One region of the Agromyces sp. GXQ0307 genome, then DNA from elsewhere that is predicted to be linked to it. Evidence: predicted binding sites of a transcription regulator. Region 1 holds the regulator's gene; the other holds the start of a gene.

What was found. Region 1 encodes HspR, which represses chaperone genes until heat shock. Its sites were predicted from a motif close to AAGTTGAGTCNNNNNGACTCAACTT; they were not measured.
Region 2: the regulator HspR is predicted to act here: its motif matches at 1,306-1,330, upstream of ACIQH8_RS03480 (ATP-dependent Clp protease ATP-binding subunit).

The regions. Positions count from the first base shown of each region.
Region 1 is NZ_JBIZVY010000002.1:897,929-903,522, forward strand. Features, by position in the region: gene ACIQH8_RS09500 (FAD-dependent oxidoreductase) at 1-1,283, shown strand, start outside; gene ACIQH8_RS09505 (metalloregulator ArsR/SmtB family transcription factor) at 1,326-2,219, shown strand; gene ACIQH8_RS09510 (arsenate reductase ArsC) at 2,304-2,720, shown strand; gene ACIQH8_RS09515 (ion channel protein) at 2,747-4,075, opposite strand; gene ACIQH8_RS09520 (heat shock protein transcriptional repressor HspR) at 4,181-4,603, opposite strand; gene ACIQH8_RS09525 (DnaJ C-terminal domain-containing protein) at 4,603-5,594, opposite strand, start outside.
Region 2 is NZ_JBIZVY010000001.1:744,449-750,042, reverse strand. Features, by position in the region: gene ACIQH8_RS03490 (P-loop ATPase, Sll1717 family) at 1-352, opposite strand, end outside; gene ACIQH8_RS03485 (hypothetical protein) at 636-1,145, opposite strand; gene ACIQH8_RS03480 (ATP-dependent Clp protease ATP-binding subunit) at 1,348-3,984, shown strand; gene ACIQH8_RS03475 (aldehyde dehydrogenase family protein) at 4,096-5,511, opposite strand; gene ACIQH8_RS03470 (MoaF C-terminal domain-containing protein) at 5,540-5,594, opposite strand, start outside.

The DNA of each region.
Region 1 (5,594 bases):
GCTCCGAGCGCCTCGACACCCTGCCCGTCGCGATCATCGGCGCCGGTCCGATCGGCCTCGCCGCCGCGGCGAACCTGCTCGAGCGGGGAATCGACGTCATCGTCTACGAGGCCGGCGACCGGGTGGGCGCGAGCATCCGCGAATGGGGGCACATCCGACTCTTCTCGCCGTGGCGCATGCTCGTCGACCCCGCCTCGCGGCGCCTGCTCGAGGCATCCGACTGGGAGCACCCCGATGAGGGCCGCCTGCCCACCGGCGCCGAACTCGTCGAACAGTACCTCGAACCGCTCGCCGCGCTCGAGCCGATCGCGTCGCGCATCCGCTTCGGCGTCGACGTGACCGCCGTCGCCCGCGAGGGCATGGACCGGACCCGCACCGCCGGCCGCGCCACGACGCCGTTCGTACTACGGGTGCGCGAGGCATCCGGTCGGGTGCAGGATGTCGCGGCCCGCGCCGTCATCGACGCGTCGGGCACCTGGCGCACGCCGAACCGACTCGGCTCGAGCGGTCTCGACCCCCTCGGGCTCGACGAGGTCGCGGACTCGGTGACGCACGCCCTGCCCGACGTGCTCGGCGCCGACCGCGTCCGCTTCGCGGGCCGCCGAGTCACCGTCGTCGGCGCCGGGCACTCCGCCGCGAACACCCTGCTCGCCCTCGCCGCGCTCGCGCGCGAGGTGCCCGAGACCCGCATCACGTGGGCGATCCGCAACGCCTCGGCCGTCCGCGTCACGACCTCGGAGGACGACGGGCTCGCCGCGCGCGCCTCGATCGGACGTCGCGTCGGCGACCTCGTCGCCGCCGGGCGCATCGACGTGCTCGACCGGTTCGAGATCGTGCGGCTCGACCGGGCCGCCGACGGCGGCGTGCGCGTCGTCGGCTCGCGCGCCGGCGCGCTCGTCGAACACGAGACCGACGTCATCGTGAACGCGACGGGGTTCAAGCCCGACCTCGACATGCTCCGCGAGGTCCGCCTCGAGCTCGACGAGGTCGTCGAGGCGCCGAAGCGGCTCGCGCCGCTCATCGACCCGAACGTGCACACGTGCGGCACGGTCGAGCCGCACGGCTTCGCCGAGCTGCGCCAGCCGGAGGACGGGTTCTTCCTCGCGGGCATGAAGAGCTATGGCCGGGCGCCGACGTTCCTGCTCGCGACCGGGTACGAGCAGGTGCGTTCGATCGCGGCGTGGCTCGCGGGGGACACGGCCGGTGCGGCGAACGTGCAGCTCGCGCTGCCTGCCACGGGCGTGTGCTCGACGAGCCTCGACGGCTCGAGCGGCTGCTGCTGACGGGCCGGTCGCGACGTCGCCGCATTGCATAGACTGAGGTCTATGCACACGGGTGGGGCGGATGCCGCGGCCGGCGGCCTCGCGCTGATCGCCGATCCGACGCGCGCCCGCATGCTCTCGCTGATCCTCGCGAACCCCGACGGTCGCACCACGGTGACCGCGCTCGCCGACGAGCTCGGGCTCCGTCAGCCGACCGTGTCGCACCACGCGAAGGCGCTGCTCGACGAGGGCGTGCTCGTGCGCGAGCCCGAGGGGCGCCGCGCCTGGTACTCGATCGCGCCCGACCGGCTCGACCGCGTCACCGAGCTCCTCGGCGCACCCGCGGCGGCGCCCGACGAGGCGGCGATCGAACGCGTCGTCGACGACCTCGCCGCCCGCTTCGCGGGAACCTTCGGCCGCGAGACCGTCGAGCGCTACGTACGCGAGAGCCGCGACCTCCTCGCCGAGCGGAGCGGCGTCTCGACGCGATTCACGTCACGCGCAGCGGGCTTCGCCGCCGAGCGCCTCGCCGCGCTCGCGGCGCAGGGCGGTGCGCCCGGCTCGACCACGCCCGAGGTGCTGTTCGTGTGCGTGCAGAACGCCGGCCGTTCGCAGATGGCCGCCGCCATCCTGCGGCACCTCGCCGGCGACCGCGTGCACGTCCGCACGGCCGGGTCCGAACCCGCCGACGCCGTGTCGCCCGCCGTCGTGGGCGTGCTCGACGAGATCGGCGTGCCCGTCGGCGGCGCCTACCCGAAGCCGCTGACCGACGAGGTCGTCCGCGCGGCCGACGTCGTGATCACGATGGGCTGCGGCGACGCATGCCCGGTCTACCCGGGCAAGCGCTACGAGGACTGGGAACTCGACGATCCGGTCGGTCGTCCGCTCACGGAGGTCCGGGGCATCCGCGACGACATCGATCGCCGGGTGCGGGAACTCATCGCGAGCCTCGGCTGACGAAGCGCGCTCGCCCCGCGGCATCCGCTCGACAATTCATAGATGGCGATCTATGCTTCGAGGAGATCGAGCGAAAGGGTCGCCATGTCCGACAAGCCCACCGTCCTGTTCGTCTGCGTGCACAATGCGGGCCGCTCGCAGATGGCCGCCGGCTACCTGCGCGCACTCGGCGGCGACCGCGTCGAGGTGCGCTCGGCCGGCTCCGCCCCGAAGGACGAGATCAACCCCGTCGCCGTCGAGGCCATGGCCGAGGAGGGCATCGACATCGCCGGCAACACGCCCAAGGTGCTCACGACCGAAGCCGTCCGCGAATCCGACGTCGTGATCACCATGGGCTGCGGCGACGCCTGCCCGATCTTCCCCGGCAAGCGCTACGAGGACTGGGAGCTCGACGACCCGGCCGGCCAGGGCATCGAGGCGGTGCGTCCGATCCGCGACGAGATCCGCCGCCGCATCGAGGAGCTCCTCGGCGAGATCCTCCCGGCAGGCGCGCGCGCATGACCGATCGACTGGGGCGCGGCTGAACGTCAGGCCGTCGGCGGCCGCTCGCCGTCCGCCTCGGCCGGCGCTGCGGCATCCGCCCCGGCAGGCGCCGGAGCCGCCTTCGGCACGATCCGGAACTCCGGCGCCTTCGACACCAGCAGCCACGCCGGGAGGATGATCACGCACAGCCACGGCAGCAGCGCGATATCGCCCGCGACCGCCGCCGCGACGAACAGCGCGAGCCATCCGTCCTTCGCCATCACGAGCAGGATCCCGATGAGCGCGCTCGCGACGCAGAGCGCGATCGGCAGGGACGGGATGAGCGCGTGCGCGAGCATGCCGAGCGCTGCCCCGGTGAACGCCGCGGGGAAGATGCGGCCGCCGCGGAACGCCGCGCTGGCCGCCACGATCAGTGCGACGAGCTTGACCAGCACGATCACGACGAGCTGCCCGGCATCGTAGGCGTCCGGATCCTCGAACAGCTCCCCCATCTGGTCGAGCCCCTTGAACAGCGTGATCGGGCCGCCGAGCAACCCGAGCAGCCCGAGCACGAGGCCGCCCGCGGTCGCGATGAGCAACGGTTGGCGGAGCGAATGGAACGCCCGGTGCACGAACGGGAAGACGAACGCCCCGGCGAGGCCGATCACCACACCCGCGACGGCGATGACGATGCCGGCGACAAGCAGCAGCGGCGTCGTGGGCGCCGTGGGCAGGGTGAACTGCAGCGGCGGGGCGCCGAGCACGTGCATGGTGCCCGCCGCGGCGGCCGCCGAGGCGAGCGGCAGGAACAGCTTGTCCCAGAGCGCGCCGCCCCCGCGCACGGCGGCGAGCGTCCCCGTGAAGAGCAGGGCCGCGGCGACGGGCGAGCCGAACAGGGCGCCGATCGTGCCGGACGCGGCCATGAGCATGCCGAGCTTCGCGCCGACCCGCGGCATCATGCGACCGAGCAGCGCGACCGTGAGCGCGACGTTGACCGCGATGATCGGGTTCTCCGGGCCGAGGCTCACGCCGCCGGCGAGCGCGAGCGCCGTGACGATGACGAGACCCGGCAGGGTGCGGAGCTTCAACGGCTCCGCAACGAGCTCGGTCGTCGCGGAGTCCGGTCCGCCGTGCCCCGGCAGGAACTGCAGGCCGAGACCCACCGCGAAGCCGGTGGCCGTGAGCACCACCACGATCCACCAGCCGTCGGGCTCGACGCCGAGCGCGTCGGGCAGCGCCGTCCACAGCACCTGCTGCAACCCGCCCGCCGCGACGTCGAGCGCGCGGAGGACCAGCGCGCACAGCGCTCCGATGATGATCGCGGGCACGAGGAGCACGAGGAGCTGCGCCGGAGTCGGTGCCGGCATCTCGATGTCGTCGGTGTCATCCGTCATCGTCGCCCCCGTGGGTCGCACCCGCCCGCCGCCCCCCGGCGCGCTAGGCACAGCCTCGCACACCCGCGGGCGCGGAGGCGAGGGCGAGGCGACGGATGCCGCGGCTCAGCCGCGCTCGAGCGGGCGCCAGACGACGACCGCGTTCTCGCGCCGAACGCGCGTGCCCGAACGGAGCGTGACGACCTCGCCCTCGGCTCCGGCCGCGAACACGCGGCGGCCCGGACGGTTCAGCATCTCGTCGGCGAGCGCGCGCTCCAGCTCGCGCACGCGCTGGCGCAGCTCGTTGACCTCGTTCTCGAGGCCGAGCACGCGGCGGATGCCCTCGAGGCTCACGCCCTCGCTCGAGAGCTGCTGGATCTCGCGGAGCTGCGCGACATCCCGCATCGAATAGCGACGGGACTTGCCGGCGGTTCGCTTCGGGGAGACGAGGCCCATGCGGTCGTACTGGCGGAGCGTCTGGGGGTGCATGCCCGCCAGCTCGGCCGCGACCGAGATGACGAACAGCGGGATCTCGCCGTCGACCTGCATCAGGCGCTCCGGGCCTTGGCGAGGAGGTCCTCGCGGGGGTCCTCGTCGGGCAGCTGCGCCGCGAACGCGCGCAGCTTCTCCTCGGCGTCCTTCGACAGATGCGCCGGCACCGCGACCTGGACGACCGCGAGCAGGTCGCCGGTGCCCTTCTTCGTCTCGACGCCGCGGCCCTTGACGCGCAGCACGCGGCCGCTCGGGGTGCCGGGCGCGACGCGCAGCTTCACGGGCTCTCCGCCGAGGGTCGGAACCTGGATGGTCGCGCCGAGCGCCGCCTCGGCGTAGGTGACGGGCACGGTGACGCGGAGGTTCAGTCCGTCACGCTCGAACACCGGGTGCTTGCGCACCTTCACGGTGAGCACGATGTCGCCGGCCTCGCCGCCGTCGGGGGACGGGTGCCCCTTGCCGCGCAGCCGGATCTTCTGGCCGTCGGCGACGCCCGCGGGAACGTTGACGCTGATCTCGCGACCCTCGGCGGTCTGCAGCGTGATGCGGTCGCCCTTGGTCGCGGTGATGAAGTCGAGCGTGGTCGACGCGGTCACGTCGCGGCCCTTCGTCGGCCCGCCGTAGCCGCGGTAGCCGCCGGTCGGCTGGCCGAATCGGCCGCCGCCGAAGAGCCCGCCGAGCAGGTCGTCGTAGTCGCCGCCCCCGCCGCCCTGGCGGAACGTGTAGCGCTGCCCGCCGCCCTGCTGGCCGAACATGCCGCCGAAGACGTCCTCGAAGCCGCCCGCGCCGGCGCCGCCTGGAGCGGTGAAGCGTGCGCCGCCGCCCATGGCCCGCACGGCGTCGTACTCCTTCCGCTCCTCGGGATCGGAGAGCACCGAGTTGGCCTCGCTGATCTCCTTGAACTTCGCCTCGGCCGCGGCATCCCCCGGGTTCTGGTCGGGGTGGTACTTGCGCGCGAGCTTGCGGTACGCCTTCTTGATGTCGGCGTCGCTCGCGTCCTTCGAGACGCCGAGCGTGGCGTAGAAGTCCTTGTCGAACCAATCCTGGC
Region 2 (5,594 bases), on a different contig from region 1:
AGTCGGCAGCCACCACTTGCGCGGCGACCTGCACCAGAAGTGCGAGGTGCCATGCGGCCGTTGCGGCATGCTCTGCCGTTAAGCCCAGGTTCTTATAGTCCGCAAAGGCGCCCCAAGTTAGATCGTTCATGTCTAGCCGGATCACGTTTGCCGGTCGATTGTACTTCTTGAATAGTTCCTCACCTCCCCGAAATAGGGCGGTCTTACCTGAGCCCTTCCGGCCCACGACGAGACCGATCTTGCGGGTCGCGAGCTGTTCTGCGAGCGGGGTAAAGATGAAGTGCTCAATCAGGCGCTCGTCGCTCTCTGCAGATGGGTCGCCAAAATCGAGGTCCACCAGGCGTACTGACATGAATCGAACGATACGCCACCGATCAGATTTCTGTCTTGAACTCGGATGGCTTAGTGCTTCAGGTTGCGCTGTCCGCGCCGAGGCCGTGATTAGCGCGTTCGGCCTCGCGGATCATAAGAGTGTGGCCGCGTTCCTGGCGTCCGCCCCCTCGGAGAACATAGATCGCGACGGTCGATGGCGAAGCGCCAGCTATCGCCGTGGAGACGCGGCAGGTCGCCAGATTCCGAGCTGCGGTCGAGCTCTGCGGGCCGGCTCTGCGAGAGTGCCTTCTGACGGGCGGCGCCTAGATCTTTGTCTGGGCGCGCGCCAGATCGACGAACGTTTCTCGCGCTGCGATTCGCTCATCCTCCCGCTGATCGAGAGTCTGAGCATCGAGTGTGAGCGAACGGATACTGGCTACGGTTGCCTTCTGCAACGATTCTGCGGCCTGATAGACCTTGTCCGGCCCGAACAGCCGCACATGGGCGCTCGCGGTCAACGACGCACGGGCCACAGTTGGCAACTCTGATTCATCACCTCGATGGGCTGCGCCGAGGTAGTTATCGGTCGCCGCAATGAAGTCGGCGTACGCCCTCAGGCGCTGATCGCGGCGCCACTTCACGTGTTCGCGTCGCCCTTGGAGAAGCGCCCCAGCGAAGCCGCCGAGGACGGCGATGAGCGCGCCGACAACCGCGGAAAGGAGAGCGTCCATCGACGTGAGAGCATCCATGACATCGAGTAGGTCCGTCGAGTCCAGCGGTGCGGACGTCGGCGTCGGCGTTGGGGTCGGCGTCCATGTGTTCACGGTAAACATTGCCACCGGCCAAGTCTGTCGGTCGTTATCGAGGTAGACCCGCAGGCACACGCCTTCGGTGCTTCAGCGCTCCTCTTCCCAACTGAGGGGATGATCGGGATCCGCAGCCGAGATCCTTGCCGCTTGAACCACCGGGAATACCGATGAGCCGCAGGCGTTGAACTTGAGCGTACCCAACTCAAGTTCCCCCAGGAGGACCTAGGTGCCAGACGACTTCAACGAGGCCGGCTCGAGCTCGTTCGACGAGTTCCTGAGCCGCTACCTCGCGGGTGAGCAGGCCAGGCAGGCGCGGTCGATCGACCTCAGCCGGTTCCTGACCTCGCGCACCCAGAGCATCCTGCAGCGTGCCGGTCGCTTCGCGCTCGAGCGCGGACAGACCGAGCTTGACGCGCTGCACATCCTGCGCGTCATCGTCGAGGACGAGTCCGTCGCGCAGGCGATCACCCGCGTCGGCGCGTCGCCCGAGCGCATCATCACGGCGACCGAGGCGCGGCTGCCCGCGGGTCTCGATACGGGCGCTGACGCGTCCTACTCGACCAGCGAGCGGGCGAACGCGGCGACCATCACCCCGTCCGCGTCGCGCGCGCTGTTCCACGCGTATCAGGTCGCGCGCTCGAGCGGGTCGACGTACATCGACCCCGAGCACCTCTTCTTCGCGCTCGTGCTCGGGCAGGACGCCCCCGCCGGGCAGGTGCTCGCGCGTGCCGGCGTCACCGCCGACGCGCTCGCGGCCGGTCTGGGGGAGCACGTGGCATCCGATGTCGACGAGGACGGGTCTCGATACGGCGCTGGCGCGCCTACTCGACCGGCGGAGGGGGAGTCCGCCACGCCCATGCTCGACAAGTTCGGCCTCGACCTCACCGAGCGTGCAGCGAACGGCGAGCTCGACCCCGTGATCGGGCGCGCCGACGAGATCGAGCAGACCATCGAGATCCTCAGCCGCCGCACGAAGAACAACCCCGTGCTGATCGGCGAGGCCGGCGTCGGCAAGACCGCGATCGTGGAGGGCCTGGCCCGCGCGATCGTCGAGGAGAACGTGCCCGAGCAGCTGCTCGGCAAGCGCGTCGTCGCCCTCGACCTGCCCGCCATGCTCGCCGGCACCCGCTACCGCGGCGACTTCGAGGAGCGCCTCACCAAGACGATGGAGGAGATCGCCGCCAACACGGGCGAGCTGATCGTGTTCGTCGACGAGGTGCACTCGGTGGTCGGCGCCGGCGGCGCCGGTGAGGGCATGGATGCGGGCAACATCCTGAAGCCCCGCCTCGCCCGCGGCGAGCTGCACCTCGTGGGCGCGACCACGCTCAAGGAGTACCGCACCATCGAGAAGGACCCTGCGCTCGAGCGCCGGTTCCAGCCGGTTCGCGTGGGGGAGCCCTCGATCGAGGACTCCGTGCTGATCCTGCAGGGCCTGCGCCCCGCGTACGAGGAGCACCACGGCGTCACCTACACCGACGAGGCGCTGCGCGCCGCCGTCGAGCTCTCCGCGCGGTACCTCACCGACCGTGTGCTGCCCGACAAGGCCATCGACCTCATCGACCAGGCGGGCGCGCGCCTGCGCCTGAAGCTGGGCGTGAAGGTGGATGTCTCCGCCCTCATCGAGCGCCTCGCCGACCTGGAGGCCGACAAGAACGCGGCCGTCCGCGCCGAGCACTACGAGGAGGCGTCGCGCATCCGCGACGAGATCGAGAAGGTGCAGGAGCGGCTCGACGAGGCGACCGAGAAGGCGGCCGCGCAGGGTCGCGCCGTGGCATCCGGTTCGTCGGATGTCGCGACCAGCACCGTCATCGACGAGGCGCAGATCGCCGCCGTGATCTCGCGGGCCACCGGCATCCCGGTCAACCGGGTCACCGAGGGCGAGCGCGAGCGCCTCGCGAACCTCGAGGGCGAGCTGCACGCCCGGGTGATCGGGCAGGACGACGCGGTCACCGCCGTCGCCCGCTCGGTGCGCCGCAACCGCACCGGCATGGGCGACGCGAAGCGGCCGGTGGGCTCGTTCCTGTTCCTCGGACCGACCGGCGTCGGCAAGACCGAGCTGGCGCGTGCGCTGGCGTCGTCGCTGTTCGACGACGAGGGCGCGATCATCCGCTTCGACATGAGCGAGTTCGGCGAGCGGCACACCGTGTCGCGGCTCGTGGGTGCCCCTCCCGGATACGTCGGCTACGACGAGGCCGGCCAGCTCACCGAGCGCGTGCGGCGAAACCCGTACTCGATCGTGCTGTTCGACGAGATCGAGAAGGCGCACCCCGACGTGTTCAACCTGCTGCTGCAGGTGCTCGACGACGGACGCCTGACCGACGGTCAGGGTCGCACGGTCGACTTCCGCAACACGGTGGTCATCATGACCTCGAACCTCGGTTCGGAGTTCCTCGCGTCGCGGTCGGGTGCGCTCGGCTTCGTGGCGTCGACGGATGGCTCGGGGTTCTCCTCTTCAGAGGATGTGCGCAACCGGGTGATGGGCAAGGTGCGCGAGGCCATGCGGCCGGAGTTCCTGAACCGCATCGACGAGACCGTGCTGTTCCAGAAGCTCTCGGCTTCGGAGATCGCCCAGATCGTGCGCCTGATGCTGGGGGCGACATCCGCTCGCCTGGCCGCTCGCGAGATCGGCTTCGAGGTGACGGATGCCGCGGTGGCGCTCCTGGCGGAGCGCGGCTACGAGCCCGAGTACGGTGCCCGTCCGCTGCGTCGCCTGATCCAGCGCGAGATCGATGACCGCATCGCCGACCTCTTCGTCACGGGCGCCCTCGGCGACGGCGAGGCGGTGCGGGTGGATGCCGCGGACGGCGAGTTCGTCGTGGCATCCGTGCCGAACGCGACGGTGGACCTGGCCGAAGCCGCGTAACCCGCACCGGTCCCGCCGCGGCGGTATCCCTCTGCGCGACGCGGTACCGAAGTACCGGGCGACCGAAGGCCCGACACTCTCCCGAGTGCCGGGCCTTCGGCATGCGCCCGATCAGCGCGAGATCACCTTGGGCGACGACACCGCCTTGAGGCCGTGCACGCCGAACTCGTGGCCGTAGCCCGACGCCTTGGTGCCGCCGAACGGCACGTTCGGGTTCACTGCGCCGTGCTGGTTGATCCACACGGTGCCGGCCTGGACGCGGCGGGCGACCTCGACGGCGGCTTCTGGGTCGTTCGACCAGACGGAGGCGCCCAGGCCCTGCGACGAGGCGTTCGCGCGCGCGATCGCGTCGTCGACGTCGGTGTACTTCACCACCGGGATGACCGGGCCGAACTGTTCCTCGTCGACGAGCGCCGCGCCATCCTCGATGTCGGCCACGACGGTCGCACGGTAGAAGAGCGGGCCGAGCTCGGGGGCCGGCTCACCGCCCGACACGACGCGGGCACCGCGCGATCGCGCGTCGTCGACGAGCCGAGCGACGATGCCGAACTGCTGCTCGTTCTGCAGCGGACCCAGCACGTTGCCCTCCTCGAGCCCGCGACCCATGGGGATCACCCGCGCCAGCTCGGCGAGCGCATCGACCACTTCGTCGTACACCGACTCGTGCACGTACAGCCGCTTGAGGGCCGCACAGGTCTGACCGGTGTTGATGAACGCGCCCCAGAAGAGGTTCTCGGCGATGGCCGAGACATCCGTGTCGGGAAGCACGATGCCGGGGTCGTTGCCGCCCAGCTCGAGCGTGAGCCGGGCGAGGTTGTTCGCCGACGACTCGACGATCCGGCGGCCCGTGGCGGTCGAACCGGTGAACATGATCTTGTCGACGCCCGGGTGGGCGGCGATCGCGGCCCCGACCTCGCGGTCGCCCGATACCACCGTGAGCACATCGGCCGGCAGGTGCCGGTTGAAGACCGAAGCCAGCGCGAGCACCGACAGCGGCGTGTACTCGCTCGGCTTCACGACGACGGCGTTGCCCATGCGAAGCGCCGGCGCGATCTGCCAGACCGTGATCATCATGGGCCAGTTCCACGGCCCGATCGCGCCGACGACGCCGAGCGCCTCGTAGTGCAGCTCGGAGCGGGCCGGGCCGTCCTCGAACACGACCTCGGTCTCGATCGCGGTGTCGGCGGCGTTCCGCACCCAGGCCGCGCTCGCGCCGACCTCGAAGCGGGCGTTCGGTCCGTCGAGCGGCTTGCCCTGCTCGCGCGAGAGCAGCACCGCGAGTTCCTCGGCGTTCGCCTCGATCTCGTCGGCGATGGCGTGAAGGATGCGGCTGCGCTCCTCGTGCCCGAGGGCGGCCCAGGCCGGCTGCGCCGCGCGCGCGGCGGCGACCGCCGCATCGAGGTCGGTGACGGTGTGCACCGGCGCGTGGCCGATGATCTCGCGCGTCGCGGCATCCGGAATCGGCCGGCCGGTCTCGGGGGCGACCGTGACCCGGTCGAGGAGCGTGGTGGATTCGGTGGTGGTCATGATCTTCTCCAGTGCAGTCGTCGGGCCGTCATTCGGCCGGGTAGGCGGTGTCGCTGAGCACGGTGAGGCGGCTGTCGAACGGC